Regions from separate parts of the Pseudoxanthomonas sp. SORGH_AS_0997 genome, predicted to be linked through region 1. Evidence: riboswitches for the same ligand, from Rfam matches in the RefSeq annotation. Region 1 holds a riboswitch; the other holds the start of a gene.
What was found. Region 1 has a riboswitch for cobalamin ahead of metE (5-methyltetrahydropteroyltriglutamate--homocysteine S-methyltransferase). Riboswitches for the same ligand answer to the same signal wherever they lie in the genome.

Region 1 (14,867 bases):
GGGCCGTAGCCGCCGTCGATGTCGCCGCGGCTGTAGTACTTGGAGATGCCCTCGTAGCCGGTGATCGAGTGGAAGGTCACATCGCCCGAGCTGAAGGTCAGGTTGGCGCTGCCGCCGTAGGTGGTCAGCTCCTGCGCGTTGTGGCCGTCGATGTAGGCCTTGTCCGGGTCGAAGCCATCGACCAGGTTGTTGTTGCCCGACTGGATGATGTTGGCGCGGAACAGGCGCGCGGTGCCGTTGAGCTTGCGCGCGTGCGCGTTGAACAGCGCGTTGAAGTCCTCGGAGGGCTGGAACAGCGCCTGCAGGCGCAGGGCCGAGTCGTCGTAGCCTTCCAGCTTTTGCCCGCTGATCTGGCTGGTCACCCAGTCGTCGCGGTGCTGCTGCAGCAGCGAGATGCGCGCGGCCCAGTCGCTGCCCATCGGCAGGTTGAGCGCGCCTTCGACCGAGCTGGTCGCATGGGTGCCGTAGGACACGCTGGCATAGCCGGAGGTCTCGCCCAGCACCGGCCGCACCGAGTTGAACTTGACCACGCCGCCGGGCGTGTTGCGGCCGAACTGCGTGCCCTGCGGGCCGCGCAGCACCTCGACGCTGGCCAGGTCGAACATCGGGAAGCCCTTGATGAAGGCGTTCTCGTAGACCACGTCGTCGTACACCAGCGACACCGGCTGCGAGGCGTAGGTGGTGAAGTCGGTGTTGCCGTAGCCGCGGATGTAGAAGCGCGGGAACACGCGGCCGTTGGAGGACTCCACGTTGAGGCTGGGCGACTTGCCGGCCAGCACGCGCACGTCCGAGGCGCTGGTGGAGAGGGCGTCCAGGTATTCCGGGCGCAGCACGGTGGCCGAGACCGGCACGTCCTTGGCGTTCTCGGCGCGGCGGTCGGCGGTGACGGTGACCGCATCCAGCGCCACCGGCGCCTGCTGCGCCAACGCGACGGTGGCGACGGCGGCATTGATGGCGATGGCGAGCGTGGCGTGACGCAGCGACCTGCTGGCGGACATGGGGCGACTCCGGGGGCGTGGGTGGTATGCGAGGCGTGCTGTGACGCAGCACGTTTAACGCAAAATACACGTTTTGGCCCCGGAGTTGTCAAACCCGGGAATCCCGCTCCCCGGCTTGGCGACTCGGATCACGCGTTCAGCGAATCGGGATCCCTGCCTCCTGCAACGCCGCGCGCGTCGGCGCGTCCCCCTCCGGCGTGACCGGGCGCGTCAGCTCCCACAGGAACGCCACCTCGAAGCCCTCGGCGCGCGCGTCCTGGGCGGTCCACAGCACGCAGACATCGCGCGCCAGCCCGCAGACGTGCACCTGCGCGATGCCGCGCTCGCGCAGCCAGCCGGCCAGGCCGGTGCTGGGACGAAGCCCATCCGGGCCGTGGTTCTCGCGGAACGCGCTGTAGGAATCGACCTGGGCATGGGTGCCCTTGCGCAGGATCAGGTCGGCCGGCGTCCAGTCCACGCGCGGATCCAGCGCCGCGCCCGGCGTGCCCTGCACGCAGTGCGGCGGCCACAGCGTCTGCGGCTGGCCGTGCAGCTCGATCACCTCGAACGGCGCACGCCCCGGATGCTGCGCGGCGAAGGAGGCATGCGCACCCGGATGCCAGTCCTGCGAGGCCACGACCGTGCCGTAGACGCGCGCGGCCAGCAGCTGCGCGATGCCCGGCACGATCGCATCGCCCTCGAAGCAGGCCAGCGCGCCGCCCGGCATGAAGTCCGGCTGCAGATCGACCACGATCAGCGCGGTATCGGAAGGCATGTTGGTCATCGAAGCGGCCAGCGGCGTGGGGAAGCCGCAGCCTAGCCACGCGCGCCAGCGGCCTCAAGCCGGCGCCGCCTTGAGCGCGCCTTGATCGCGATGGGACTAGGCTCAGCCGCGTTGCCCGTGCGTGCAGCGCACCGGCTGCCTGCAAGGAGACCGCACACATGCTCGACACCTGGGAGATCGCCCTGCGCCTGCTGCTGGCCGCGCTGCTGGGCGGCATCATCGGCGCCGACCGCGGCCGGCTGGAGTGGGCCGCCGGCCTGCGCACGCACATGCTGGTCTGCGTCGGCGCGGCCCTGGCCATCATCGTCTCGGCGTTCGGCTTCAACGACGTGCTGGGCAATCCGCATGTGGTGCTCGATCCCTCGCGCATCGCCGCCCAGGTGATCAGCGGCGTGGGCTTCCTCGGCGCCGGCACCATCCTGTTCCTGCAGCGCGAGCAGGTGATCCGCGGCCTTACCACCGCAGCCGGGCTGTGGGCGGTGGCCTCGATCGGGCTGGCCGCCGGCAGCGGCCTGTACGCGGCCGCGGTGCTGGCCACCGCGCTGCTGTGGATCATCCTGGCCGTGCTCAAGCCGCTGGAGCGCCGCTATCTGCGCCGCCGCCGCGCCTCGATGCCGGGCCTGAAGCTGGTGCTGTCGCGGCAGCACGCGCCGCTGGGGCAGATCCAGCAGCAGCTGGAGCGCAGCGGCCTGCCGGTACAGCGCATGGTGCTCAAGCCGCGCACGCCGCAGACCGATCTGCTCGACGTGCGCTGCGAATGCACCGTGCCGCAGGCGGCGCTGCTGCAGGCCCTGGAAGACCTGCGCGGGGTCCCCGGCGTCGAACAGGTCGACCTGCGCGGCAGCATCGGCCAGTAGCGCTCCGACCCCGCACGCGCCCGCGTTTCAACCGCGCCACGCAAGCTCCACCCCGAGCAGCAGCAGACAGATCAGGAAGCCGGTCCGGAACGCGGCCGGACGGATGCGCTGGCGCAGGCGCTGGCCCAGCCACATGCCCGCCAGGGCAGGCAGCACGGCGATCGACGACGGCAGCAGATGGCCGACCGAGAGCGCGCCATGCAGGGCCAGGCCGGCGGCCAGCGCGAGCGTGGAGACGGTGAAGGACAGGCCCAGCGCCTGCACCAGCGCATCGCGCTGCAGGCCCAGCGCCTGCAGGAAGGGCACCGCCGGGATCACGAACACGCCGGTCACCCCCGTCACCACGCCGGTGATGCCCCCGACCAGCGGCGCAAGCACGCGTTCCAGCGCGGGCGACACGCGGAACGGGCGGGACAGCAGGGTCACCAGGGCGTAGAGCACCAGCGCGATGCCAAGCAGGCGTGCCGTGCCTTGCGCCGCCCCGTCGGCCAGCCAGGCTGAGGCCAGCAGCGTGCCGGCGACCACCGCCAGCTGCATCGGCCACAGCCGTCGCAGCAGCGCACCCAGCTGCCCGCCACTGACCAGCTGCAGCACATTGGTCACCAGCGAAGGCAGCAGCAGCAAGGCGGCCGCCCAGGCCGGCGACATCAGCGCGCCCAGCACGCCCATGGCCACGGTCGGCAGGCCCATGCCGGTCACGCCTTTCACGCAGCCGGCCACGAAGAACGTGCCGAGCACGATCAGCCACCACACTTCCGTCGAGATCTGCATGCCGCCATGAAACGGCGTGGCGCGCGCGGGCACAATGCGGTCTGTCCGATGCCGACCTTCGGGCCAGCCGAAGGAGCCCTTGGCCTTGCGATTCGATCTGTCCGACCTGCGCCTGTTCCTGGCCGTGCTGGACGCCGGCAGCATCACCGCCGGCGCCGAGCGCGCGCACCTGTCGCTGGCCGCCGCCAGCGAGCGCCTGCGCGCGATGGAGGAATACGCCGGGGTCGTCCTGCTCGACCGCCTGCCCAAGGGCATCCGGCCCACCGCGGCGGGCGAGGCGGTGGCCCATCACGCGCGCTCGATCCTGCAGCAGTCGGCGCTGCTGCGGCACGCACTGGCCGATCACGCGCGCGGGACGCGCGGACGCGTGCGCCTGATGGTCAATACCGCGACCATGAGCGAGGCGCTTCCCGCCGCGCTGGCCTCCTGGCTGGCGGCCCATCCCCACATCGACGTGGAGCTACTGGAGCGCAGCAGCGAGGAGATCGCCAAGGCGCTGGAGGCCGGCGTGGTGGAGCTGGGCATCCTGTCGGAGGCCGCGGCCTCGCCAGGCCTGCAACGCCAGCACTTCGCGCGCGACACCCTGGTGGCACTGCTGCCGCCCGCGCATGCCGCCGCCAGTGCGCAGGCGCCGAGCCTGGCCGATCTGGCGGCCGAACCCTGGATCGGCCTGCCCGAACGCAGTGCCCTGCAGCGGCATCTGGACGCCCAGGCGGCGGCGCTGGGCCTGCGTCTGGCATATCGCGTGCGGCTGCGTACACTCGAGGCCATCGGCGCGATGGTTGCTGCCGGTGCAGGCGTGGCCGTGGTGCCGGCCGCCGCGCTGGCGCGGCTTGGGCCGTGTGTTCGCGGCGTTGCGCTGCACGAGCCCTGGGCGCAGCGACGCCTGTGCCTGTGCTGGGACGGCGCGCGCCCGCTGTCGCCGACCGCGCAGGCCCTGCGCAGTCACCTGGCCGACTGGGCCGACCGCGCCGCCGATCGTTGAAGCCCGCCTGCCGCGGCCCTTGAAACGCAACAGGCCCCGCCGAAGCGGGGCCTGCGTGAACCACACCGTCCGCGTCGATCAGGCGATCGAGGCGCGGTAGATCGACTCGATGGTGGCATCGAGCGTCTTGTTGAACTCCTCGTCGCTCTGCTGCGCGCTCAGGCCCTCGGTCAGCGCGCGGCTGAAGCTGGCGATGATGCCGGGGTTCCGGGCCAGCTTGGCGTTGGCCTCATCGCGGCTGTAGCCGCCGGACAGCGCCACCACCTTGAGCACGCTGGGGTGGTCGACCAGTTCCTTGAAGAAGCCATCGACGCTGGGCAGGGTCAGCTTGAGCACGACCGGCGTGGCCGCATCGACCTTGTCCAGGCGCTCGAGCAGGCCCTGCTTCAGCGTGGTCTCGATCTGCGCCTTGTCGGCGGCCTTGATGTCCACCTCCGGCTCGATGATCGGGACCAGGCCGGCGTCCAGCACCTGCTGGCCCAGCTCGAACTGCTGGTCCAGCACCGCCGCGATGCCGGCGGCGTTGTCGGCCTTGATGACCGAGCGCTCCTTGGTGCCGAACACGCCCTTGGCCTTGGCCTTGGCCAGCAGCTCGGCCAGGCCCGGGATGGGCTTGAGCAGCTGCACGCCGTTGGCCTCGTCCTCCAGGCCCTTGTCGATCTTCAGGAACGGCACGACCTGCTTGACGTTCCACAGGTAGTGCGCGGCCTCTTCGCCTGCGAAGCGGTCGTCCAGCGTGCGCTCGAACAGGATCGCCCCGACCACGCGCTCGCCGGTGAACGCCGGGCTGGTGACGATGCGCTCGCGCATCTGGTGGACCAGCGCGAACATCTCCGCATCGTTGGAATAGGCCGACTCGTCGACGCCGTAGAGCTTGAGCGCCTTGGGCGTGCTGCCGCCGCTCTGGTCCAGTGCGGCGATGAAGCCCTGGCCGGAAGCAATCTTGTCCCGCTGTTCCTGGTTGATCGACACGGTCGGCAAGTCCTATGAAAGATGGGGGAGCCAGAGTGTACGCAAGCCCCGCGTCGCTGGCAGCCGTGAAAACGTTATCGGCTTCATAACGGTTTCAGCCGGGGACACGCCGCGTGGTGTGCCGCGTGCGCCGAAATGCCGCGCCTGCAGCGCAGGCGCGGCACGCGCGCATCAGGCCGCCTGGGCCAGATCCGCGCGCAGGCGGCCTGCGGCTTCCACCATCTGCTCCAGCGCATGGCGCGTCTCGTCCCAGCCGCGGGTCTTCAGGCCGCAGTCCGGGTTGACCCACAGCTGCTGCGGGCTGAGCACCGCCCGCGCCTTGCGCAGCAGTTCCACCATTTCCTCCACCGAGGGCACGCGCGGGGAGTGGATGTCGTACACGCCCGGGCCGATGCCGTTGGGATAGCGGAACCGCACGAACGCATCGAGCAGCTCCATGCGCGAGCGCGAGGTCTCGATCGAGATCACATCCGCATCCATCGCCGCCACCGCATCGATGATGTCGTTGAACTCCGAATAGCACATGTGGGTGTGGATCTGGGTCGCGTCGCCCACGCCGCTGGCGCAGATACGGAAGGCCTCGATCGCCCAATTCAGGTAGTCCGACCACGCATCGCGGCGCAGCGGCAGGCCTTCGCGGATGGCCGGCTCGTCGATCTGGATGATGCCGATGCCGGCGGCCTCCAGGTCGTTGACCTCATCGCGCAGGGCCAGCGCGATCTGCCGGCAGGTCTCGCTGCGGGCCTGGTCGTCGCGCACGAACGACCACTGCAGCACCGTCACCGGGCCGGTCAGCATGCCCTTCATCGGCCGCTGGGTCAGCGACTGGGCGTAGCGCGACCAGCGCACGGTCATCGGCTTCGGGCGCACCACGTCGCCGAAGATGATCGGCGGCTTGACGCAGCGGCTGCCGTAGCTCTGCACCCAGCCCAGCTTGGTGAAGGCGAAGCCGTCCAGCTGCTCGCCGAAGTACTCGACCATGTCGTTGCGCTCGTACTCGCCGTGCACCAGCACGTCCAGGCCGATGCGTTCCTGGAAGCGCACGCAGCGCTCGGTCTCGGCCTCCAGGAAGGTCTCGTAGTCGGCGTCGGACAGCTTGCCCGCCTTGTGCTGGGCGCGCGCCTGACGCACCTGCTGGGTCTGCGGGAACGAGCCGATGGTGGTGGTCGGATACACCGGCAGCCCGAACGCCTGCTCCTGCAGCAGACGGCGCTGGGCGTAAGGCGAGGCGCGCCGGCTGTCGGCCTCGCTCAGCGTGGCCAGGCGCCGGGCCACCTCGGGCCGATGCACGCGCGCCGACTGGCGGCGCGATTCCAGGCGGGCGCGCTGCTGCGCCAGCGGGCCTTCCGCGCCTTCGCGTCCGTCCAGCGCGTCGGCCAGCACGCGCAGCTCGCCCAGCTTCTGCCGGGCGAAGGACAGCCAGGACTTGAGTTCGGCATCGAGCGCCTTCTCCTGCTCCAGGTCCACCGGCACATGCAGCAGCGCGCACGACGGCGCCAGCCACAGGTTGTCGGCGCCGACGTGCCCTTGCGCATAGCGCGCCAGCGTCAGCGCGTTGTCCAGGTGGGTGCGCCAGACATTGCGCCCGTTGACCAGGCCGGCCGAGAGCACGCGGCCCTTGGGCCAGGCCTGCAGCACCGCGTCGAGCTGTTCCGGCGCGCGCACCAGGTCCACGTGCAGACCCTCGACCTGCAGCCGCGCGACCAGGTCCAGGTTGTCGCCCAGTGCGCCGAAGTAGGTGGTCAGCAGCAGCCTGGAGCGCGGCGCCTGGGCCAGGAACGCATAGGCGCGGGCGAAAGCCGCCTTCGCCGCCTCGTCCAGGTCCAGCACCAGCGTGGGTTCGTCGATCTGCACCCAGGCCGCGCCGGCGGCATGCAGGCGTTCGAGCAGCTGCGCGTACACCGGCAGCAGGCGCTCGAGCAGTGCCAGCCGGTCGCTGCCATCGGTGGTCTTGGACAGCAGGAGGAAGCTCACCGGCCCCAGCAGCACCGGACGCGTGTCGAAGCCGGCGGCCCTGGCCTCCAGGAACTGCGCCACCGGCTTGTCGCCGCGCAGGGCGAACTGCTGGCCGGCATGCAGCTCGGGGACGATGTAGTGGTAGTTGGTGTCGAACCACTTGGTCATCTCCAGCGCGCGCAGGTCGATGCCGCCGGTCTGCACGCCGCGCGCCATGGCGAAGTAGCCGGCCAACGGGTCGACGTCGGCCAGGGCGCGATAACGCTGCGGGAGGGCGTCGAACAGGAACGCCGTGTCCAGCACATGGTCGTAGAGCGAGAAGTCGTTGCTGGGCAGGACGTCGGCGCCGGCCTGCCGCTGCAGCTGCCAGTGCTGTGCGCGCAGGGCCGCAGCGGTAGCCTGCAGCGTGTCGGCGCTGTCCTCGCCCTTCCAGTAGCGCTCCAGGGCGTGCTTGAGTTCACGGCGTGGTCCGATGCGCGGAAAGCCGAGGTTGGTGACGCTGGTCATTGAATGGATCCTCATTGCGTGTGGGCATTGAGGAACGAAGGAACCGCACGCCACGCCTTACAGCCCTGCGGCTGCAACGTGCCATGCCAGCGACCTTCGCCCCCGCGGGCGAACCGGCCCCGTGCGCGGAAACCTCCACACGCGCACGCCTGCGGCACCGGGCCTCGCGCCCGCCGCATCACGCGCCCGTGCCGCTCCCGCGAGCGGTGCCAGGTCGAAGCGGAAGACCGAGCAGGGTCCTCCGGCCGGGGCCGGTCTTCGGGCTCATGGACACGGCGCGGAACGGGTCCGCACCCCCTACTCCCTGCCGCTTCCCGGCCCGATGCCTTGCGGCGCGGACCAGTGCTGTTGGCAGGCTTCGTTTCCAATGACCGCTGCGGGGCAGCTCCGGAATGGACGCGCACGGGGCGCGCCTTCACCGGATTCCCGTTTAATCCATCGCTTCATGTGGATGAAGCGATGGAACCACGACGGACGCACCTTACGCGCCGTCTGGCGGGCGCGTCAAGGCGGCTCACGGATCGGTCGCGCCAACGAAAAGGCCCCTTTCGGGGCCTCGTCGTCTCGCAGCTGCTTGATGGCGCAGCCGCCGCCGCAGCTCAGCCCACGCCGGTCGGGCCGTCCAGCACCTGACGGACCAGCTTGAGCAGGTCGCGCTGGGTATAGGGCTTGTTGATCACGTCGAACTGCGCGCCTTCGGCGTCGCTGCGCGCCAGCGTGTTCTCGGCATAGCCGGTGGTGAGGATGACCTTGGTCGCCGGGCTGCGCCGCATGACCTCATGGGCCAGCACCACGCCATTCATGCCGCCCGGCATGATCAGGTCGGTGAACAGCAGATTGAACGGGTCGCTCGCCTTCAGCAGCTCCAGCGCCTGCGCCGCGTTGCTGGCGACCTCGGTCTGATAGCCGGCCGCTTCCAGGAACATCTGCGCCACCGCCGCGACCTCCTCACGGTCCTCCACGATCAGGATCCGTTCGCTGCCGCCGCGGCCGCTGGCCCGCGGTTCGGGCAGCTGCGGCTTGCCGCCTTCGCTGGGCTGGGCCGGGAAATACAGCCGGATCGTGCTGCCCCGATCCACCTCCGAATAGATGCGCACCGCGCCGCCGGACTGCTTGACGAAGCCGTACACCATGCTCATGCCCAGCCCGGTGCCCTTGCCTTCCTCCTTGGTGGTGAAGAACGGCTCCAGCACGCGCTGCTGGATGTCCAGCGGCATACCGCAGCCGGTGTCGGTCACGGCCACGCTGACATAGTGACCCGGCGCCAGATGATGGAAGTCGGGGCTGCTGAGATCGCTCTGGTCCACCTCCACGTTGGCCGTCTCGATGGTCACCTGCCGCTGCGGGCGATCCTCCATCGCGTCGCGCGCATTGAGCAGGATGTTCAGCAGCGCCACCTCGGCCTGGGTGCTGTCCAGCTTGGCGTTCCACAGCGAGGCGTCCAGGTGGGTGACCAGCTCGACATCGTCGCCCAGCGAGCGGTGCGCGAGGTCGATCATTCCCGACACCAGCGTGTTGAGGTTGGTGGTCCGGCCCTCCAGCCGCTGGCGACGCGCGAATGCGAGCAGCTGCTGGGTCAGCGTGGCGGCCTTCTTGGCGGCGGCCTGCGCACGCGCGATGCCGGCCTCGATGCGCGCCTGGTCCGGCTTCTCGGCGCTGTTGAGCATCCCCAGCAGCTCCAGGTGCCCGCTCATGACCTGGAGCAGATTGTTGAAGTCGTGCGCGATGCCGCCGGTCAGCTGGCCGACCGCTTCCATCTTCTGCGCCTGGCGCAGTGCGACCTCGGCGTCGCGGCGGCGGCTGACGTCCAGCTGCGAACCGAAGAAGAAGATCAGATTGCCCTGCTCGTCGAACACCGGCGAGGTGAACAAGGCGTTCCAGAACGAGGTGCCGTCCTTGCGGTAGTTCAGGATCTCCGCGGCGAACTCGCGGTTCTGCGCCACCGATTCGCGTATCGCCGCGACCGTGGCCCGGTCGGTGTCCTTGCCCTGCAGGAAACGGCAGTTACGCCCGACCAGCTCTTCGGCGCTGTAGCCGGTCATCTCGATGAAGGCGCGATTGGCGAAGATGATCGGGTTGTCGGGCTGGTGCGGGTCGGTGACGATCATCGGCATGCGGGTGGTTTCCACCGCCGCGAAGAAGATGTCCGACTTGTGACCCTTCAGGCGCAGGTCGTCGATCGCCGGGGACTTGAAGCCGGGTGCGGTTTCCTGGGGCAAGCGCAATCCTTGGTGAGTGGGAAGGGACCGACGCCGGGCCCAGGGGCCGTCTCAGGCCGCCACGGCGGCCGAATCGGTCTCGGCCTGCGTCGATGGCAGCGGCTGGTCCACTGGCGCCAGACGGAAGCCGAAGGTCAGGTGGGTGTGCAGCAGCGGGCTATCGAACGGCTTGTCGATGACCTTGCGCAGATTGTAGATGTGGCTGCGCAGCGTGTCCGAGTCCGGCAGGTCGCTGCCCCAGATCTCGCGCTCCAGCTGGGCCCGGGTGACGATCGCCGGCGAATGCCGCATCAGCACCGCCAGCAGCTGAAACTGGATCGGCGAGAGCGACAGCCGCTGGCCGGCGCGCTTGACCGTGTAGTTCTCCGTCTCCAGGGTCAGATCGCCGACCGTCAGCCGCGTGCCCGCCAGCTGACGGCGCTGGCGCTTGATCAGCGCGTTCAGGCGGGCCTGCAGTTCCGGCAGGGCATATGGCTTGACCAGGTAGTCGTCCGCGCCGGCCTCGATGCCGGTCACGCGATCCTCGACCCGCTCGCGGCCCGACAGGAAGATGATCGGCGTGCTGCGCTTGACCTCGCGGCGGAACGCACGGCAGACATCCAGCCCGTCCATGCGCGGCATCTTGCCGTCTAGCAGGATCACGTCGTAGTGCTGCTCGCTGGCCAGGCGCAGGCCTTCGAGTCCGTCGTGGGCGTAGTCGACGTCGTAGCCGATCGATTCGAGATATTCACCGGTCGCCGTGGCAATCGTGTAGTCGTCATCGACCAGCAGCAGGGTGTGCCGTTGTTGGAAGGCGCGCATAGGGGCAGGTCCTGGAAGTGTGCCGATACCATCGCTGCGCCCCCGCCCATGCCGGGTGAAGGCGAGACCACTTACTGCTGCTTGAACGCATCGCGTTTTCTCTTCGCTCAGCGATGTGGCGTTGAGGTCAGGACGTCTTCGCGCGGTGCTGACGCTTCGCGTGTGGGCAGCTACATCTCTTGTGGCGCGCAGGTGGCGAGTAGATGTTGTCTGCTTTCGCTCAGCAGCACCTCGGAGTGCTTGCGCAGCTGGCGCGCCTGTTGCCCGGCATCGACCAGATTGGCGCGCAGTTCCAGCTCGTCGGCCGCCGTTTCCAGGTGGTCACGCGCGGTGACCGAACGCGCCCGCTGCTCGTCGATGCTATGGGTGCCCTGGAGCACCCGCATCCGCAGTGCGGCAATCGCGCGCTCGGCATCGAGTTCGAACAGCGCCAGCCTGCGCGCCTGTTCGAGCAGGCGCCCGTCCTGGTCCCGCGCACCGACACGGCGACGCAGTCGCTCGAGCACGCAGCTGCATTGGGCCGCCGCCATCCACAGCCGATGCGCTTCCTCGTCCGCCCTGGCCTGCGCCGCACTGCGCAGCCGACGCGCGGTCAAGGCTTCGCGCTTGGCGTGCCTGAGCTTGGCGCGCTCGAAGACGCGCGAGACTGGCCACATCAATGCTTCCCCTGTCCGCTTCGCAGAGACGTCATGCGCGGGACGAGGCGCGGATGGGACAGCACGACGCCAGCGAGGCGGATGTGCATCCGCCGGACCTGCGGTCGACAACCGAAGGCGCACACGAGGCCTCTCTCGCACTCGTGCACAAGGATCGGTGTACCGCCAGCAACAGGGCCCAACGCCGCGATGTGTGACAAGACGATAAGCAGCCGCGCGCTCAACCGGTCGGCTGGGCGATCGCCGCGACCCGTGCGTCCGGGCGCAGTTCGGCACGTGCCTTGGCCGCGGCGTCGGCCAGCACCAGCAACGCATTGGCATAGTCGGCCGCGGCGTAGGTCACGGTGTCGCGCGTGACTGCGGCGCCGCCCTGCAGCATCGCCACCTGGTCGGTCATCACCGCGATCTGCGCCAGCTCGTCGGCGTGGCCGATCACCTTGGACAGCGCCAGCACCTCCGCCCGCTGGCCGCTGATCGAATCCCAGTCCAGCGCGTCCACCAACGAAGCGGGCGGATCCAGCGTGCGCCACTGCAGCGCGTAGCGCACATCGCCCCAGTGGCCCAGGCGCAGCGAGGTGGCCAGCACGCGCAGGTCAGCCGCCCACTGGTCCAGATCCACGGCCAGCTGCTGGCGCTCCGGTTCCCAGTCGGCGTCGTGCAGTGCGCGCTTGCGGCCGCCGAACAAGGGCTGGACCAGCAGGACGAGGACGGCGGCAAGAAGCGCGGCGAGCAGGATGGCGACGAGAACGTCGGATTGCACTGCGAGGTCGGCCATGGTGGTCGGATGGAGAGAATGCGTGGCTCAGATTTACTGAGCCGCACGTGATGGCCGCGCAGTGAATCGCTGAACAGGTCACGACATCCGGGTGCGCTTCGCATCGCCTGAAACGACAAGGGCACGCCGGCAGAAGCCGGCGTGCCCGTCGGGCCATGCTTGGCGAAAACTTTAGGCCAGCATGCGCAGCTTCGGCTCACGCGCCCATTGCCGCGTCTTGGCCGCGGCGATAAAGCCCTTGGTGTCGGCCGCATCGACGATACCCGCGTCCTTGCCGACGTTGCCGGCTTTTAGCAGCGGCGCGGCGCCCGCATCGCTGGCGATGGCCTTCAGATGCGCCCAGGCGTTGCTGACGAAATCGATCGCCGCCGAATCCTTGGCCAGCGCCTTGCCGGCGTCGGCCGACAGCACCACCGCGACCGCATCGAACACGAACGACGGCGTGCCCGCCAGCTGACCATCGGCGCTGACCTTCCGGCCGTCCGACAGCGCCACGCCCAGCTTGGGCGCCACCAGCTTGACCGTCGCGCCCGCGTCCTTGGCCGCCTTCTGCAATGCCTTGACGGTGCCCACGTCCGAGCCGTCATGCACCAGGATGCCGACCGTGCGGCCCTTGAGCGTGTCCTTCATCTTGCCGATCAGCTGCAGCGCCGGCGAGAGCGGCATGTCGATCGGTTCGACCTTGGCCTGCGCCGGCGGCGGCAGCGTATCCAGGCCCAGGCCATTGGCCACGCGCTGGGCCAGGTCGGCATCGACGTGGCGCAGATGACCGATCACGGCTTCACGCACATGCGCCGTCTCGACCTTGGACAGTTCGAACACCAGCGCCGACGCCAGATGCGCCTGCTCGGGCTTGGTCTGGCTGCGGTAGAACAGCCGCGCCTGGCTGTAGTGGTCGGCGAAGCTTTCCGGCCGCACGCGGCCCTTGGCGCCATCATCGACCATCGCGTGGCTGCGGAAGCCGGCCGGCGTCTCGCGCGGGCTGTCTTCCTGCAGCGAGGACGGCTCATAGGCCACGCGCCCCTTCGGCACGCCCATCTGCATGTGGCCGTCGCGCTGGTTGTTGTGGAACGGGCACTTGGGCGCGTTGATCGGCAGCTGATGGAAGTTGGGCGAGCCCAGCCGCGAGAGCTGCGTGTCCAGGTACGAGAACAGCCGTCCCTGCAGCAGCGGATCGTTGGAGAAGTCGATGCCGGGCACGATGTTGGCCGGGCAGTAGGCCACCTGCTCGGTCTCGGCGAAGAAGTTGTCCGGCCAGCGGTCCAGCACCATGCGCCCGATGATCTGCAGCGGGATGGTCTCCTCCGGGATCAGCTTGGTCGGGTCCAGGTGATCGAACGGGAACTGCGCCGCCTGTTCCTCGGTGAACAGCTGCACGCCCAGCTCCCATTCCGGGAAGTCGCCGCTGCTGATCGCCTCGAACATGTCGCGGCGCTGGAAGTCAGGATCCGCGCCGGCCACCTTGACCGCCTCGTCCCAGACGTGCGACTGCAGGCCCAGCTTGGGCCGCCAGTGGAACTTCACGAAGGTGCTGTTGCCCTGCGCGTCCAGCAGACGGAAGCTGTGGATGCCGAAGCCTTCGATCATGCGCAGCGAACGCGGGATGGCGCGGTCGCTCATCGCCCACATGATCATGTGCATCGACTCGGGCGTGAGCGAGATGAAGTCCCAGAAGGTGTCGTGCGCGCTGGCCGCCTGCGGGAAGCCGCGGTCCGGCTCCATCTTCACCGAGTGGATCAGATCGGGGAACTTGATCGCGTCCTGGATGAAGAACACCGGGATGTTGTTACCCACCAGATCCCAGTTGCCCTCCTTGGTATAGAACTTGACCGCGAAGCCGCGCACGTCGCGCGGCGTATCCACCGAGCCCGCGCCGCCGGCCACGGTCGAAAAGCGCGTGAACACCGGCGTCTTCACCCCGGTCTCGGTCAGGAGCTTGGCGGTGGTGTACTTGGACAGCGACTTGGTCAGCTCGAAATAGCCGTGCGCCGCGGTCCCGCGGGCATGCACGATGCGCTCGGGGATGCGCTCATGGTCGAAGTGGGTGATCTTCTCGCGCAGGATGAAATCTTCGAGCAACGTCGGTCCGCGCGGGCCGGCCTTGAGCGAGTTCTGGTTGTCGCTGACCGGGATGCCCTGGTTGGTGGTCAGTGCGGGATGCGTGCCGCCGGCCTGCTGGTGGAGCTCGTCGCCTTCGCCGCGTGTGACGGCGCCTTGGTCGGCGGGCGGGTTGGCGGGCTTGGGGATGGGTTTGCGTGCGGCCATGGCGTGCTGCTCCAGGTGGCGGGCGAAGGGACTCACGATCCTGGTCGCGAAGACGTCAACTGTTTGTGGATTGCCGCTCGCATCGCCTTCACGCGATGCTCCCAAGGTGCCGCCGCGATCTGCGACCATGCACGCATCGCCCCAGGGACCTGCGTGATGTCGCTGCTGTTTCTTGCCTTCGGCGTCCTGCTGACGGCGCTGCTCTTTCGGCTGCGTCGCCCGCGCATCGCGCGTGCTGTCGGCGTGGCCTGGTTCCTGGTGTTCTGGCTGCTGGGCAATGGCGTACTGGCCGGCTGGATCGTCGACGCTACCCAGGCCGGCCAACGCGCGCCGGCACGCGTG
Region 2 (14,867 bases), 650 kb from region 1:
GACGGACGATCACGCGCAAACCGCCACCCGCGACGAGCACGCCGATACGCCGCAAGGTGCGCGGGAGGACGCCGAGGCCGACAGCACGGTGATCCCCGCGGACATCGCGCGCGAAGCCGGCATCCGCGTCGCCCCGGCCGGGCCGGGCACCATCGCCGACGCGCACGAGGTGCAGGGCGTGCTGACGCCGGTCGATGGCCGCATCGCCCAGGCGACCGCGCGCTTCCCCGGCCCGGTGCGCAGCCTGCGCGCCAACGTCGGCGATCGCGTGCGCGCCGGGCAGGCGCTGGCCAGCATCGAAAGCAATCTCAGCCTGACCTCCTACACCGTCAGTGCGCCGATCGGTGGCGTGATCACCGCACGCGGCGCGCAGCTGGGCGGGGTGGTGGGCGAGGGCGCCGCGCTGTTCGAGATCGCCGACCTGTCCACGCTGTGGGTGGACCTGCATGTCTTCGGCAGCGACACCCAGCACATCACCGCCGGCGTACCGGTCACCGTGACCCGGATGACCGATGGCGTCAGCACCCGCACCACGCTCGAACGCGTGCTGCCCGGCACGGCCACGGCCAGCCAGAGCACCGTGGCGCGCGCGCTGCTGCGCAACGACGACGGCCTGTGGCGCCCGGGCGCGGCGGTGAAGGCGCGCATCGTGGTGGCCACCACGCCGGCGGCGCTGGTGGTGCCGCTGGCCGCGCTGCAGACGCTGGAGGGGCGACAGGTGGTGTTCGTGCGCGAGGGCCAGGACCGCTACGTCGCCCGCGCGGTCGAACTGGGCCAGCGCGACGCGACCCAGGCGGCCGTGCTCTCCGGGCTGAAGCCGGGCGAGCAGGTCGTGGTCGAGCAGAGCTATGTGGTCAAGGCCGATCTCGGCAAGGCGGGGGCCGGCCATGCGCATTGAGGCTGCCTTGAACGCCGCGCCTAACGCCCGGCCGTCCCCTTCGTTGCCGCGCTCGCGGCAATCCAGCGCCTTCGCGCTCGACGGGACGACATCGCCACATCACGGGCGTCCCGCATGCGCGCAGATCACGCCGATGCAGGCGATGGCGTCTGTCGCACGAGGCATGACCAACACGGTCCCGGGAGGACGCCCCCATGCTTGAGTCCATCCTGCGCCTCAGCATCGCCCACCGCTGGCTGGTCCTGGCGCTGACCGGCGTGCTCATCGCCGTCGGCGCCTGGAGTTTCACCAAGCTTCCCATCGACGCCACGCCGGACATCACCAACGTCCAGGTGCAGATCAACACCGCCGCGCCCGGCTACGCACCGCAGGAGGCCGAGCAGCGCATCACCTTCCCGGTGGAGACGGCCATGGCAGGACTGCCCGGGCTGGAGCGCACGCGCTCGCTGTCGCGCTATGGGCTTTCGCAGGTGACCGTGTCCTTCGTCGATGGCACCGACCTGTACTTCGCCCGCCAGCAGGTCGCCGAACGCCTGCAGCAGGTGCGCGCGCAGCTGCCCGAGGGCCTGGACCCGCAGCTGGGGCCCATCGCCACCGGCCTGGGCGAGATCTTCGCCTACACCGTCGACGCCGCGCCCGACGCGCGCAAGCCCGATGGCAGCCGCTACACCGCCACCGATCTGCGCACGCTGCAGGACTGGGTGATCCGCCCGCAGCTGCGGACGGTGCCCGGCGTGACCGAGGTCAACACCATCGGTGGCCACGCGCGGCAGATCCACGTCACGCCCGATCCGGCGCAGCTGCGCGCGCTCGGCCTGACGCTGGAAGACGTCGTGCAGGCGCTGCGCGTCAACAACCGCAATGTCGGCGCCGGCTACATCGAGCGCAACGGCCAGCAGCTGCTGGTGCGCATCCCCGGCCAGGTCGAGGGCATCGACCAACTGGGCGACATCGTGCTGGCGCGGCGCGAGGGCGTGCCGATCCACGTCCACGATGTCGCCCGGGTCGCCGAGGGGCCGGAGCTGCGCAGCGGCGCCGCCACCCAGGACGGGCACGAGGTAGTACTGGGCACGGTGATGATGCTGGTCGGCGCCAACAGCCGCAGCGTGGCGCGCGCGGCGGCCGAGAAGCTCGAGGTCGCCCAGCGCAGCCTGCCGCCCGGCGTTACCGCCACGCCCACCTACGACCGCACCGCGCTGGTCGAGCGCACCATCGCCACGGTCGCCAGGAACCTGGTGGAGGGCGCGCTGTTGGTGATCTTGGTGCTGTTCGCGCTGCTGGGCAATCTGCGCGCGGCGCTGATCACCGCCGCGGTGATCCCGCTGGCGATGCTGTTCACCCTGACCGGCATGGCCCGCGGCGGCGTGTCGGCCAACCTGATGAGCCTGGGCGCGCTGGACTTCGGCCTGATCGTCGATGGCGCGGTGATCATCATCGAGCACTGCCTGCACCGCTTCGGCCTGCGCCAGCGCGAACTGGGCCGCGTGCTCACCGACGAGGAGCGCTTCGAGGAAACCGCGCGCGCCAGCGCCGAGGTGATCCGGCCCAGCCTGTTCGGCCTGGGCATCATCACCGCGGTCTACCTGCCGATCTTCGCGCTCACCGGCGTGGAGGGAAAAATGTTCCACCCCATGGCCATCACCGTGGTGCTGGCGCTGAGCGGGGCGATGCTGCTCTCGCTCACCTTCGTGCCGGCCGCCATCGCGCTGTGGCTGGGCGGTCGCGTGCGCACCGGCGAGAACCGGGTGATGGGCTGGCTGCGGCGAAGCTACGTGCCGCTGCTGGACGCCAGCCTGCGCCATGGGCGCGTGGTCGCCTTCGCCGCGCTCGCGCTGGTGGCGCTGTGCGGTGCGCTGGCCACGCGCCTGGGCAGCGAGTTCGTTCCGCAGCTGGACGAAGGCGATATCGCCATGCACGCCATGCGCATTCCCGGCACCTCCCTGAGCCAGTCGGTGGACATGCAGCAGCGGGTGGAGAAGCGGGTGCTGGCCTTCCCCGAGGTGGCGCGCGTGTTCTCCAGGATCGGCACGCCGGAGGTGGCCTCCGACCCGATGCCGCCCTCGGTGGCCGATACCTTCATCATGCTCAAGGACCGCGCGCGGTGGCCCGATCCGCGCAAGTCCAAGGACGCGCTGATCGGCCAGATCCAAGCCGCGGTGCAGGCGCTGCCGGGCAACAACTACGAGTTCACCCAGCCGATCCAGATGCGCATGAACGAGCTGCTTTCCGGCGTGCGCGCCGACGTGGCCGTCGCGCTGTACGGCGACGACCTGGACACGCTGCGCCAGGTCGGCGCGCGCATCGAGGCCGTGGCCCGCGGCGTGCCGGGCGCGGCCGACGTGCGCCTGGAGGAGACCGAAGGCCTGCCGCTGCTCTCCGTGCTGCCCGATCGCGCCGCGCTGGCCGGCTACGGGCTCAACGCCGGCGACGTGCAGGACACGGTGGCCACGGCGATCGGCGGCGAAGTGGCCGGCCAGCTGTTCGAAGGCGATCGCCGCTTCGACATCGTCGTGCGCCTGCCCGAGGCGCTGCGCGGCGACCCGGCCGCGCTGGCCGACCTGCCGATCTCGCTGGCACCGGCGCTGGCTGGCGACGACGCCGACGAGGCCGGCCGCGTCGGCGGCTGGAACACGCCACGCACGGGCGCCGTGCCGCGCACGGTGCCGCTGCGCGAGCTGGCGCGCCTGGAGATCAGCGAAGGCCCCAGCCAGATCAACCGCCAGGACGGCAAGCGCCGCATCGTCGTCACCGCCAACGTGCGCCAGGGCGACCTGGGCAGCTTCGTGCAGCGTCTGCGCGAGGCGGTCGATGCGCGGGTCGAGCTGCCGACCGGCTACTGGATCAGCTACGGCGGCAGCTTCGAGCAGTTGGCATCGGCCAGCCGACGACTGGCGATCGTGGTGCCGGCGACGCTGGCGCTGATCTTCGCGCTGCTGTTCTGGGCCTTCGGCAATGGGCGCGATGCGGCGGTGGTGTTCACCGGCGTGCCGCTGGCGCTCACCGGCGGCGTGCTGGCGCTGGCAATGCGCGGACTGCCGCTGTCGATCTCGGCGGGCATCGGCTTCATCGCGCTGTCCGGCGTGGCCGTGCTCAACGGGCTGGTGCTGGTGAGCTTCGTGCGCGATCTGCGCGTGCGCGGCGTGGCGCTGGCCCAGGCCGTGCGCGAGGGCGCGCTCGGCCGCCTGCGCCCGGTGCTGATGACGGCGCTGGTGGCCTGCCTGGGCTTCGTGCCGATGGCGTTCAACACCGGCGCCGGCAGCGAGGTGCAGCGGCCGCTGGCCACGGTGGTGATCGGCGGCATCGTGTCCTCGACGCTGCTGACCCTGCTGGTGCTGCCGCTGCTGTATCGCTGGGCGCATCGGCGCGAGGCGGTGTAAGGCGGCGTTCGGGCTTTGCCCGACGTGTGGCTCACGGCCGCCGTCGCCGCCCGCAGGCGGCGGCGGGCGGTTGCCGGGGCCTTGTAGCGCCGACGCCGCGGCCTGGCTTGAACGCCGCGCTACGCGTCGGCGGCTAACATGCCGCTCCCCTTCGTCGCGTGGAGCGCACCGTGTCCTTCCCCTACCCGCTGGTGATCTTCGACCTGGACGGCACGCTGGTGGACAGCGCGCCGGACATCGCCGAGGCGGTCAACCGCACGCTCACCGACTGGAAGCTGCGGACCTTCGACCTGGCGCAGATCACCAACTGGATCGGCGAGGGCTCGCGCCAGCTGATCACCTACGCCATGCGCGCAGCCGGCAGCGATGCCGACATCGACGCGGTGATGCCCGGCTTCCTCAAGCACTACGGGGATACCGCGCTGGATGGCCAGCTGTATCCGGGCGTGGCCGACACGCTGGAGGCGCTGCACGGGCAGGGCGTGCGGCTGGCGGTGTGCACCAACAAGCCCGAGCAGTTCGTGCGCCCGCTGCTGGAGGCGCGCGGCGTGCTGCGTCTGTTCGACGGTATCGTCGGCGGCGACACGCTGGCCCAGCGCAAACCGGCGCCCGAGCCGCTGTGGCACCTGGCCACGCAGTTCGGCGTGGATCCCGGCAAGAGCCTGATGGTGGGCGATTCGGAAAGCGACGCGCTGGCCGCGCACAACGCGGGCGTGCCGCTGGTGCTGCTGCGCTACGGTTATCGCAAGCAGTACGACCTCGACGCCGCCGGCGCGGTCGCGGTGCTCGACACCTTCCCCGAACTGCTCGCGCTGCGCTGAGGGTTCAGCGCCGGCGCGGGCGCTGCGTTTTCCCGGCAGGCGTGCAATAGGCCGCATGCAGCGCCTGCATCACGCCCAGCGCCGGGCTGTCGAGCAGGCGGTAGAAGATGGTCTGGGCCTCGCGTCGGGTGTCCACCAGCTCGGCCTGGCGCAGTACTGCCAGGTGCTGGCTCAGCGCCGACATCGACAGGGCGCTCTTGGCCTGCAGTTCGCCCACCGAAGCCTCGCCCTCCACCAGCCGGCACAGCACGCGCAGCCGCGCCGGATGCGCCAGCGCCTTCAGCAGCGCGCTCGCGGCCTGGGCGTGGCTGGCCATCGCGGCGGCATCCAGCGCAGGCGAGGGCAGGCGGGCGGGCATGGGCTTGACCTTTCGTTTTCGATGCGTCTAATTTAGACAAATCTAAAATATGACGCAACGGGAGTTTCGGATGTCACCGGCATCTTCCTCGCCGCAGGTCCAGCCCTTCCACGATCCGGCCACCGGCACGCTCACCTATGTCGTGCGCGATCCGCACAGTCCGGCGGCGGTGGTGATCGATCCGCTGCTGGATTACGACGCCAACGCCGCGCGCACCTCCACCGCCTCCTCGGACGCGCTGCTGGCCTGGGTACGCGAACAGGGGCTGGACGTGCTGTGGATCCTGGAGACCCACGCCCACGCCGACCATCTCAGCGCGGCCGGCTATCTGCGCGATGCGCTCGGCGCGGGGATCGCCATCGGTCGCGGCATCGTCGGCATCCAGGCGCGCTTCAAGGCGCTGTTCGGCCTGGGCGATGAATTCGTGGCCGATGGACGCCAGTTCGACCGTCTGCTCGACGACGGCGACGTGCTGCAGGTGGGCGCGCTGACCGTGCGCGTGCTCGCCACGCCGGGCCACACGGAGGACAGCCTGAGTTATGTGATCGGCGATGCGGCCTTCATCGGCGACACGCTGTTCGCGCCGGCCTCGGGCACGGCGCGCACCGATTTCCCCGGCGGCGATGCGGCGCAGCTGTACGCCTCGATCCAGCGCCTGCTGGCGCTGCCGGAGGACACGCGCCTGTTCCTGTGCCACGACTATCCGGCGCAGGGCGCCGTGCCGAAGGTCGAGGTCAGTGTCGCCGAGCAGCGTGCGCACAACCTGCATGTCGGCCAGGGCGCGAGCGAGGCCGACTTCGTCGCCCGCCGTCGCGCGCGCGATGCGGTCCTGCCGGTGCCGCGCCTGCTGCTGCCGGCCCTGCAGGTGAACATCCGCGGCGGTCGTCTGCCGCCTGCCGAGGCGGACGGGGTGGCCTATCTGCGCCTGCCGCTCAATCGGCTGGGCGTGCAATGAGCCTGGAGTGGAGCGGCGCACTGGCCGGCGGCGTGCTGATCGGCCTGTCGGCCAGCGCGCTGCTGTGGCTGACCGGGCGCATCGCCGGCGTCAGCGGCATCGCCGGACGCGCGCTGCTGGCGCCCGGCGAGGGCCTGGCCTGGCGGCTGGCCCTCCTGGCGGGGCTGATCTGCGTGGGCGGTCTGGCGCTGCACGCGCTGCCATCCACACAGCCCACGCGCGCCGGCTTTCCGCCGTGGCTGCTCATCGTGGCCGGTCTGCTGGTCGGGGTCGGCACACGCATGGGCAATGGGTGCACCAGTGGTCACGGCGTCTGCGGGCTGGCGCTGCATTCGCGTCGCTCGCTGGCCGCCGTTGCGATGTTCATGGCGGTGGCGATGGCGGTGACCTTCCTGGTGCGGCATGTATGGAGGGGGCCATGAACCGGCAGGTCTGGGCCGCGGCGGCCTGTGGCGCGCTGTTCGGCGTCGGCCTGGTGGTCTCGGGCATGACCGATCCGCAGCGCGTGCTGGGCTTCCTGGATGTCGCCGGGCACTGGGATCCGCGTCTGCTGTTCGTCCTGGGCGGCGCGGTGCTGACCAGCGGCGCGCTGTTTCCGCTGATCCGGCGACGTCAGGCACCGGTGTGTGCGCCGTCGTTCTCGCTGCCGGCCGCACGCGCGATCGATCGTCCGCTGTTGCTGGGCGCCGCGCTGTTCGGCGCCGGCTGGGGCCTGGCCGGCTACTGCCCCGGCCCCGCGCTGGTCGGCCTCGGTGCCGGCATCGGCGAAGCGCTGTGGTTCGTGCCGGCCATGCTGGCGGGCATGGCGCTGCACCGGCTGCTGGCGGGGGCATAAAAAAAGCCGGCGCAACGCGCCGGCTCTTCTCTGCAAACCTTCCTGGGCGAAGGCTTACTGCTTGGCCTGCCAGCGCACGCTGACGGTGTACTCGCGGCCGGGCTGGTTGTACCACTGGACGGTCTCGTAGTCCTTGTCGAACACGTTGGCGGCCTTGGCCAGCAGGGTCCAGTCGCGCGACAGGGCGTACTCCAGGCGCACGTCCATCGTGCCGTAGCCGGCCAGGCGCTCGGTGTTGGCCGCGTTGTCGTAGCGCTTGCCGGCGGCGTTGCCGGTCAGGCCCATGCGGAAGTCGCCGATCGCATAGTCCAGGTCCAGTCGCGCGGTGTCGCGTGCGCGGCGCGCCAGCCACTTGTCGTGGTTGGCGCCGTCGCCGTCGTCGCGCGCATCGGCGTGGCTGAGCTGGGCGTTGATGTCCAGCCCGGCCAGGGTGACGAAGCCGGTCAGCTCGGCGCCGCGGATCCTGGCCTTGTCCACATTGACGATGTTGAAGGCCGTGTCGTAGCCGATCAGGTCCTCGATGCGCGTCTCGTAGGCGTTGAAGGTCCAGTTCCAGCCCTGGCCGTACTGCGCCAGGCCCAGGTTGAGCGACTTGCTCTTCTCCGGCTTGAGGTTCGGATTGCTGAAGCCCGGGTAGTACAGGTCGTTGAAGTTGGGCGCCTTGAAGCCGGTGCCCGCGTTGGCGGTGAACTTGAAGCCGTTGCCGAAGCCGAAGCCATAGCCCAGGCTGCCGGTGGTGTGCGAGCCGAACTGTTCGTTGTCGTCGTTGCGCACCGAGGCCTGCAGCGCGTGCGCGCCGAAGCTGCCCTGGTACTCGGCGAACACGCCGGTGTTGTCGCGCGCGTCGATGTCGTAGGGCGTGGTGCTGGTGACGCGGTCGTTCAGCCAGTCCACGCCCAGGGTGAAGGTCTGGCCTTCGGCGAAGCGGTAGTCGCCCTGCGCCGAGGCGGTGTCGCGGCGGGTGTCGAAGGTGCTGACGAAGCTGCGCGTGCCGGTATCGGCATCGGCGAAGTAGTTGTCGGCCTGGTCGTCATTGCGGCCGGCCTGCACGGTCAGCTGGAACGCCTCGCTCGGGTTCCAGCGCAGCTTGCCGCCGGCCACGCGCTGCAGGCTCTTGGCCTCGTTGCCGCCGAACAGGGTGCCGTCGTATTCGTTGTAGCTGTCGGCGTTGAGGAAGTTGCCCTCCAGCGCCAGCGTGTCGGTGACGTCGATCCCGGCGCGCAGGCCGAAGGAGGTGTTGCGGTAGCCGTCGCGGTCCGGCTCGTCGGCGTAGCAGCCGGCGCCGAAGGGATGGGCCGCATCGCCGGCGGTGCCGCGGCAGGCGTTGATGCCGTCGGTGTCCTGGTAGCCGCCGTTGGCCGACAGCCAGCCGCGTTCGCCGCGATAGCTGAAGCCGGCGCTGTGGTCGCGCAGGCCATGGCTGCCGAAGCCGGCCTGGGCGTAGGTGGTCAGGCCCTTGCCGCCGCTGCGGGTGAAGATCTGGATGACGCCGCCGATGGCTTCGGAGCCGTACAGGCTCGAGCGCGGGCCGCGCACGATCTCGATGCGCTCGATCTGCGACACCGGCAGGTCCTGGAACGCGGCCAGCCCTGCGGTGACCGAGCCGATGCGCACGCCGTCCACCAGCACCAGCACGTGATCCGATTCGCTGCCGCGCAGGAACACGCTGGTCAGCTTGCCCGGCCCGCCCTGGTTGGCGATGTTGATGCCGGCGCGGCCGGCCAGCAGCTCGGGCAGCGAGGTCGCCTGGCTGCGCTCGATCTCCTCGCGCGAGATGACCTGCACGGGGACGAGACTGTCCTGGACGGCGACTTCGGTGCGCGTGGCGGTGACGCTGATCTGGTCCAGATCGGTGGCGTCGTCGGCGGGCCGCGCCAGGGCGGTGGCGGAAAGGCTCAGGCCGATGGCCAGGCAGAGCAGGGTGGTCTTCATGTGGGGAACTCCGTCGCGCGCCTCGCACGTGCAAGGCAGGAAAGTCGCGGCGACGGAAGGCAACACAGGCGGACAGCGCGCACGGCAAGGCGTGGGCGCGGCACGCGCGACGCCCTCCGCATCGCAACCGGTGGTGGGTTCGGTACGAACCCGTGCTGCTCAGGCCGGTCTCCGGGCTTGCGAGCTGGAAGGCACTCCTTCCGCCGTCGCGCCTTCCCGCGTGCGCTAGGGCACGCAGTGGCCGATGCGTTGGCATGGCTCGCTTACCGTTGCGGGGGCAGCGCCGGATTCGTCCCGTGGCGGGGCTCACCGGCTTCCCGTTTCAACCTGGACGCGATGGATGCGCGGCAGGTCACCTGAAAGCGGCGCGGATTGTACGCGATCCGGCGCCTGGCGCGGCGCTCAGTCGCTGTCGCGGCCGGGGCTGTCGAAGAAATCGAACGTGGGTGCGGCGCCGCCTTCCTCATCGTGGCGGGTGGTGGTCACCGGTGCGGCGGCGGGGCGGCCGCGCGGAGCGGGCAATGCGGCGGCGGCGACCTCGACCTCGGCCACCATCTGCTGGCGGCGGGCGTCGGGCACGTCCTGCCAGTGGCAGCCCAGCAGGGCGCCTTCCAGGGCGTAGAGCAGGTTGAGGCTAGGGCGGAAGCCGGCGCGCTTGATGCGCATGAAGGCTTCCACGGGACCGGCCGCGCGCAGGTCCTCTTCGGTGCGCAGGCCGACCTGACGCAGCCACGCAGCGGACTTGGGGCCGATGTTGCGCAGCTGCGTGGTGCTCACGCCAGGGCGTCCACGAAGGCCGCGGCGATGGCTTCCAGGCCGCGCTGGTCGTCTTCGTCGAAGCGGCCCACCTGGGGGCTGTCGATGTCCAGCACGCCGATCAGGGCGCCGTCTTTCACCAGCGGCACCACCAGCTCCGAACGCGAGGCCGCGTCGCAGGCGATATGGCCGGGGAAGGCTTCCACGTCGTGGACGCGCTGGGTCTGGCGGGTGCTGGCCGCCGCGCCGCACACGCCCTTGTCCAGGGCGATGCGCACGCACGCCGGCAGGCCCTGGAACGGCCCGACCACCAGCTCGGTGCCATCGAAGAAATAGAACCCGGCCCAGTTGAAGCCGGGCAGTGCGTGGTAGAGCAGCGCGGCGAGGTTGGCGGCGTTGGCGATGCGGTCGGTTTCCCCGTACATCAGGCCGCGCGCCTGCTCCAGCAGCTGCGCGTATTGCTCGGGCTTGGTCCCGGAGAGGGTCTGGGTCGCGAATGACATGTCGTGGATTCTACGACGCATGGCGCGCAGACCGGCCATGGTTGTGCAGGAAACGCTATGTCCCCGGTGCCCGCGGCGCGGAAAGCTTGGTTCTTGCGATCGAGGATCGCGGGGGCGTGCGCGTTCTGGCTTCGGTTGGGCAGCGGTCCGGCGGGCGGTGGCCGCTTTTCCCTCAGTCGGGGCGTCCTGCCCTGCCTTAAGGCGCTCGGCTTCCTGCCTCGCTCGTCGCGGCCCCCGCCCGCCGGCCCGCTGCCGCGCGCGTCGAGATGATCGGCTTCGGTCGAAAGAGGTCCTGCTTGGTTCACTGGGGAGCCTCGACCGTTCGGGCCCGTGGCGGCGCGCTATCGGGCTCCCATCTCCGTGGGAGCGACTGTCTCCTCAATCTGTAGAGCGGAGCTTGTGGCAATCCCCTTTTGGGGACTCCGCTGCTCTTCGTTCGGTTCATGGGAGGGCCCCAGCGGAGCGAGCTCCGCTCTACAGGCTCCCACCGAACACGAGCGGAGCGAAGAGCGGTCGGCGAAGCGTGTTTCCCGGCCCTGCACCCTGGTGGCGGAGACAAAAAAAAGGCCCGACAGGGGGAGGGACCTGTCGGGCCTGGATTTGTGCGGGGGGAGGGACCCACACAAATGGGGGTTGCGTGGCGCGGCGCGCCGGCGCGAGAACTGCTGTTGCGACGCAGCATAACGCCGGACTTGGTGCGATGCAACATCCCCTGTCGGTACGACCGACGAACGGTCGGCCGCGGGTCGATGACGCGCCTTGGTGTCAGTCCGCGCGCGGTCCGCGATAGCGGCTGCCGGCCGTGCAGGTCTCGTGGACCACGACCTGGCTCAGCATCGGCAGGGCGGGCTTGAGGTGGTCCCAGATCCACTCTGCGATGCGCTCGCTGGTCGGGTTGTCCAGGCCCTCGATGTCGTTGAGGTAGTGGTGATCGAGCCGTTCGTAGAGCGGCTTGAAGGCCGCCTTGACGTCGGCGAAGTCCATCACCCAGCCGGTGTGCGGATCCAGCGGGCCGGTCAGATGCAGTTCGACGCGGAAGGAATGGCCGTGCAGGCGGGCGCACTTGTGCCCCTCGGGCACGTTCGGCAGCCGGTGCGCGGCCTCGAAAGTGAAGACCTTGAAGATGTCCATGGCGGGCAGTCCGGGGCCGGCGCGTGGGCGTCGGCGGTGAAGGAAAGGGGACGCGCCGGCCTGCGGCGCGTCCCCGATGGCAGCTTAGTGCGCGGCGCGCGGCGCGCTCTGGCGCCGACCGCCGTCGCGGCGGCCGCCGTTGTTGGGCGCGCTGCCGCTGCCGTGCTTCTTCGGGCCGGCGTGGGCGTGGGCCTGCGCCTGGCGCGGGGCGTCGCCGTGCGGACGGCGGCCGTGGCGGCGCGGCGGACGGGTGCCCGACGGCTGCTCGGCCTTGCCCGGCGCGCTGTTGCCCCAGCGGATCGGATGCTGCGGCACGAAGCCCTCCACATCGCGGATCTCCACGTCGCGGCCCAGCAGGCGCACGATCTGGCGCAGCAGCTTGGCGTCTTCCTGCGCGACCAGCGACACCGCCTCGCCGGTGGAGCCATTGCGGCCAGTGCGGCCGATGCGGTGCACGTAGTCCTCGGCCACCATCGGCAGGTCGAAGTTGATCACCTTGGGCAGCTGGTCGATATCGATGCCGCGCGCGGCGATGTCGGTGGCCACCAGCACGTTGATCTTGCCGGCCTTGAAATCGCGCAGCGCGCGCAGGCGCTGGGCCTGGCTCTTGTTGCCGTGGATCGCCGCGGTCTGGATGCCGGACTTCTCCAGGAAGGTGGCCAGCTTGTCGCTGCCGTGCTTGGTCTTGGCGAACACCAGCGTCTGCACGCGCGTGTCGGCCGCCAGCAGGTGCAGCAGCAGCTCGCGCTTGCGCGCGCTGTCCACCGGGTGCACGCGGTGGGCGATGGTGTCGGCCACGGTGTTCTTCGGTGTGACCTGGATTTCCAGCGGGTCGACCATGAACTCGCGCGCCAGCGCCTTGATCGGCTCGGCGAAGGTGGCCGAGAACAGCAGCGTCTGCCGATCCTGCTTGGGCAGCTTGGCCAGGATGCGCTTGATCGAGGGCAGAAAGCCCATGTCGAGCATGCGGTCGGCCTCGTCCAGCACCAGGATCTCGATGCCCGACAGGTCCACGCTGCGGCGCTCGATGTGGTCCAGCAGGCGGCCCGGGCAGGCGATGACCAGGTCCACGCCACGACGCAGCGCGTCCAGCTGCGGACCCATGCCCACGCCGCCGTAGATGGTCGCGGCCGGGATGCGCAGGTACTTGCTGTAGTCGCGCAGGCTCTCGAAGACCTGCGTGGCCAGCTCGCGGGTCGGGGTCAGCACCAGCGCGCGCGGCCGACGCGGGCCACGGGTGACTTCCTGCGAGGACGTGCCCAGGTGCTGCAGCAGCGGCAGGCCGAAGGCAGCGGTCTTGCCGGTGCCGGTCTGCGCGCCGGCCAGCAGGTCGCGGCCTTCCAGCGCCGGCGGGATCGCCTGCTCCTGGATCGGGGTGGGATGTTCATAACCCTGCTCGGTCAGCGCGCGCAGCAGGAACGGGGCAAGCCCCAGGGATTCAAACGACATGAGAAAACTCCGGATGGACGCCCACGCCGCGCGGCCCCTGCCTGATCCGTGCGACGCGAAAGCGCCGCCGGCCACGCAAGCCAACGCGAGGAGAAGCGTGTGTTGCCCGAAGCGTTCCCGAACCGCGCTGCGAGTAACTGGATGGGCGGCCCGTGCCGACACTGGCGCGAACCGTCTTTGCGAAGCGAAAAGGCGTCGGAAGGAAGGGGGGCGAGGCGGGCGTAGGGCCCTGGCCGCGCCGCTGGTCCCGTCAAGGGAAACACGACTGCCGCTAGCGAAGCGCGTCGATGGTAGCAGATTCCAGGCCCGCCCGTGGCCCCGCCTCACGCCCGCCCCCGCACCGCGGCGCTTCTGACGAGCGCCATTGCCACCTCCGATCACGTCACAGCCGTTGTAGAGCGGAGCTTGCTCCGCTGCTTTTCGGCCGGATCACGGGAAGGCCCCAGCGGAGCAAGCTCCGCTCTACAAAGGCCGGATCATGGGAAAGCCCCCGCGGAGCAAGCTCCGCTCTACAAAGGCCGGATCACGGGAAGGCCCCAGCGGAGCAAGCTCCGCTCTACAAAGGCCGGATCATGGGAAGGCCCCAGCGGAGCAAGCTCCGCTCTACAAGGGCCGGATCAGGGGAAAGCCCCGGCGGAGCAAGCTCCGCTCTACAGGTAGGGGCCGCCATGGCGGCGATGTGGCTTTCCCACGGGCCCATCCGACCCCCCAGCACCAGGGGCGTATCATGCAGCCTCAGTTAAGGCAGAGCGGCCGATCCGACCATGAGCCTGCGCATCCAACGCAATCCCACCGACCCCAACCAGACCAGCGTGGAGGGCCACGGCTGCCGCGTCTGCCTGGTGCGCCATCTCGCAGTGTGCACCGCGCTGCCGCCCGATCAGGCCAAGGCGCTGGAGGCGATGACCGGCGACACCCATCTGCGCGCCGGCGAACTGCTGGCGCGCGAAGGCGAGCCGCGGCGCTACGTCTTCACCGTGCAGAGCGGCGCCCTGCGCCGCACCCGCACGCTGGCCGACGGCCGCCGGCTGGTGGCCGGGTTCCTGATGCAGGGCGACTACATCGGCTTCTCCGGCGCCAGCCACTACCGCCACACCATCGAGGCGATCACCGACGCCAGCCTGTGCGCGGTCTCCCAGCCCGGCATGCGCCAGCTGTGCCAGACCTATCCGGGCCTGGAACACGAGCTGATGGAGCGCGCCTGCATCGAGCTGGACGCCACGCGCGATAAGCTGATGGCGCTGGCGCGGATGACCCCACCCGAGCGCCTGGCCGGTTTCCTGGTGGACATGGCCGCGCGCCGCGCCCGCCAGGGCCTGGACGATGCCGTGGTCGAACTGCCGATGACGCGCACCGACATCGCCGACTACCTGGGCCTGACCATCGAGACGGTCAGCCGCTGCTTCACCCGCCTGCGCACCGACGCGCTGATCGCCACGCCCGAGCCGCACACCGTGCGCCTGCTCGACCGCGACAGACTCGAGGCGCTGGCGGCCGCCGCCTGAGGCGTCTGCGCGGTCCCTAGGGACTGATGCTGTAGGTGATGTACAGGCCGCCGCCGGTGAGTACCACCATCGCCACGATGAAGGCCACGTCGGCCACCTGTTCGAGCCGGTGGTTGCGCGTGCCGGTGCGCAGCCCGAAGTAGGACACCAGCGTGGCGATCAGGAAGATCACCGCGTCCCAGGCCAGCAGGTCGTCGGCCAGGGTCGCCTTCTGATTCACCGCCGCCGCCACGTGCAGCAGGCCGACTCCGGTCAGGCACACGCCGACCATGGCCGCCGAGATCGGGCAGATCAGCGCGCAGATCTTCTCGTCGAGCTTGCTGCGTGCAGGGTCGTACATGGCCGAA

Region 2: linked by a shared signal. The riboswitch ahead of btuB (TonB-dependent vitamin B12 receptor) and the one ahead of metE (5-methyltetrahydropteroyltriglutamate--homocysteine S-methyltransferase) in region 1 are both predicted to bind cobalamin.

The regions. Positions count from the first base shown of each region.
Region 1 is NZ_JAVIZI010000001.1:3,271,196-3,286,062, forward strand. It holds gene QE438_RS14245 (TonB-dependent receptor) at 1-998, opposite strand, end outside; gene QE438_RS14250 (nicotinamidase) at 1,135-1,761, opposite strand; gene QE438_RS14255 (MgtC/SapB family protein) at 1,920-2,618, shown strand; gene QE438_RS14260 (sulfite exporter TauE/SafE family protein) at 2,646-3,389, opposite strand; gene QE438_RS14265 (LysR family transcriptional regulator) at 3,475-4,374, shown strand; gene QE438_RS14270 (fructose bisphosphate aldolase) at 4,453-5,340, opposite strand; gene metE (5-methyltetrahydropteroyltriglutamate--homocysteine S-methyltransferase) at 5,518-7,809, opposite strand; cobalamin riboswitch at 8,041-8,294, opposite strand; gene QE438_RS14280 (histidine kinase famiy protein) at 8,409-9,923, opposite strand; gene QE438_RS14285 (response regulator transcription factor) at 10,080-10,829, opposite strand; gene QE438_RS14290 (hypothetical protein) at 11,000-11,425, opposite strand; gene QE438_RS14295 (hypothetical protein) at 11,706-12,260, opposite strand; gene QE438_RS14300 (catalase) at 12,432-14,525, opposite strand; gene QE438_RS14305 (YdcF family protein) at 14,682-14,867, shown strand, end outside.
Region 2 is NZ_JAVIZI010000001.1:2,621,330-2,636,196, reverse strand. It holds gene QE438_RS11540 (efflux RND transporter periplasmic adaptor subunit) at 1-898, shown strand, start outside; gene QE438_RS11535 (CusA/CzcA family heavy metal efflux RND transporter) at 1,093-4,275, shown strand; gene gph (phosphoglycolate phosphatase) at 4,446-5,096, shown strand; gene QE438_RS11525 (metalloregulator ArsR/SmtB family transcription factor) at 5,101-5,454, opposite strand; gene QE438_RS11520 (MBL fold metallo-hydrolase) at 5,525-6,409, shown strand; gene QE438_RS11515 (YeeE/YedE family protein) at 6,406-6,831, shown strand; gene QE438_RS11510 (DUF6691 family protein) at 6,828-7,244, shown strand; gene btuB (TonB-dependent vitamin B12 receptor) at 7,299-9,176, opposite strand; cobalamin riboswitch at 9,321-9,551, opposite strand; gene QE438_RS11500 (TfoX/Sxy family protein) at 9,579-9,953, opposite strand; gene QE438_RS11495 (GAF domain-containing protein) at 9,950-10,435, opposite strand; gene queD (6-carboxytetrahydropterin synthase QueD) at 11,201-11,566, opposite strand; gene QE438_RS11485 (DEAD/DEAH box helicase) at 11,651-13,015, opposite strand; gene QE438_RS11480 (helix-turn-helix domain-containing protein) at 13,780-14,520, shown strand; gene QE438_RS11475 (hypothetical protein) at 14,537-14,860, opposite strand.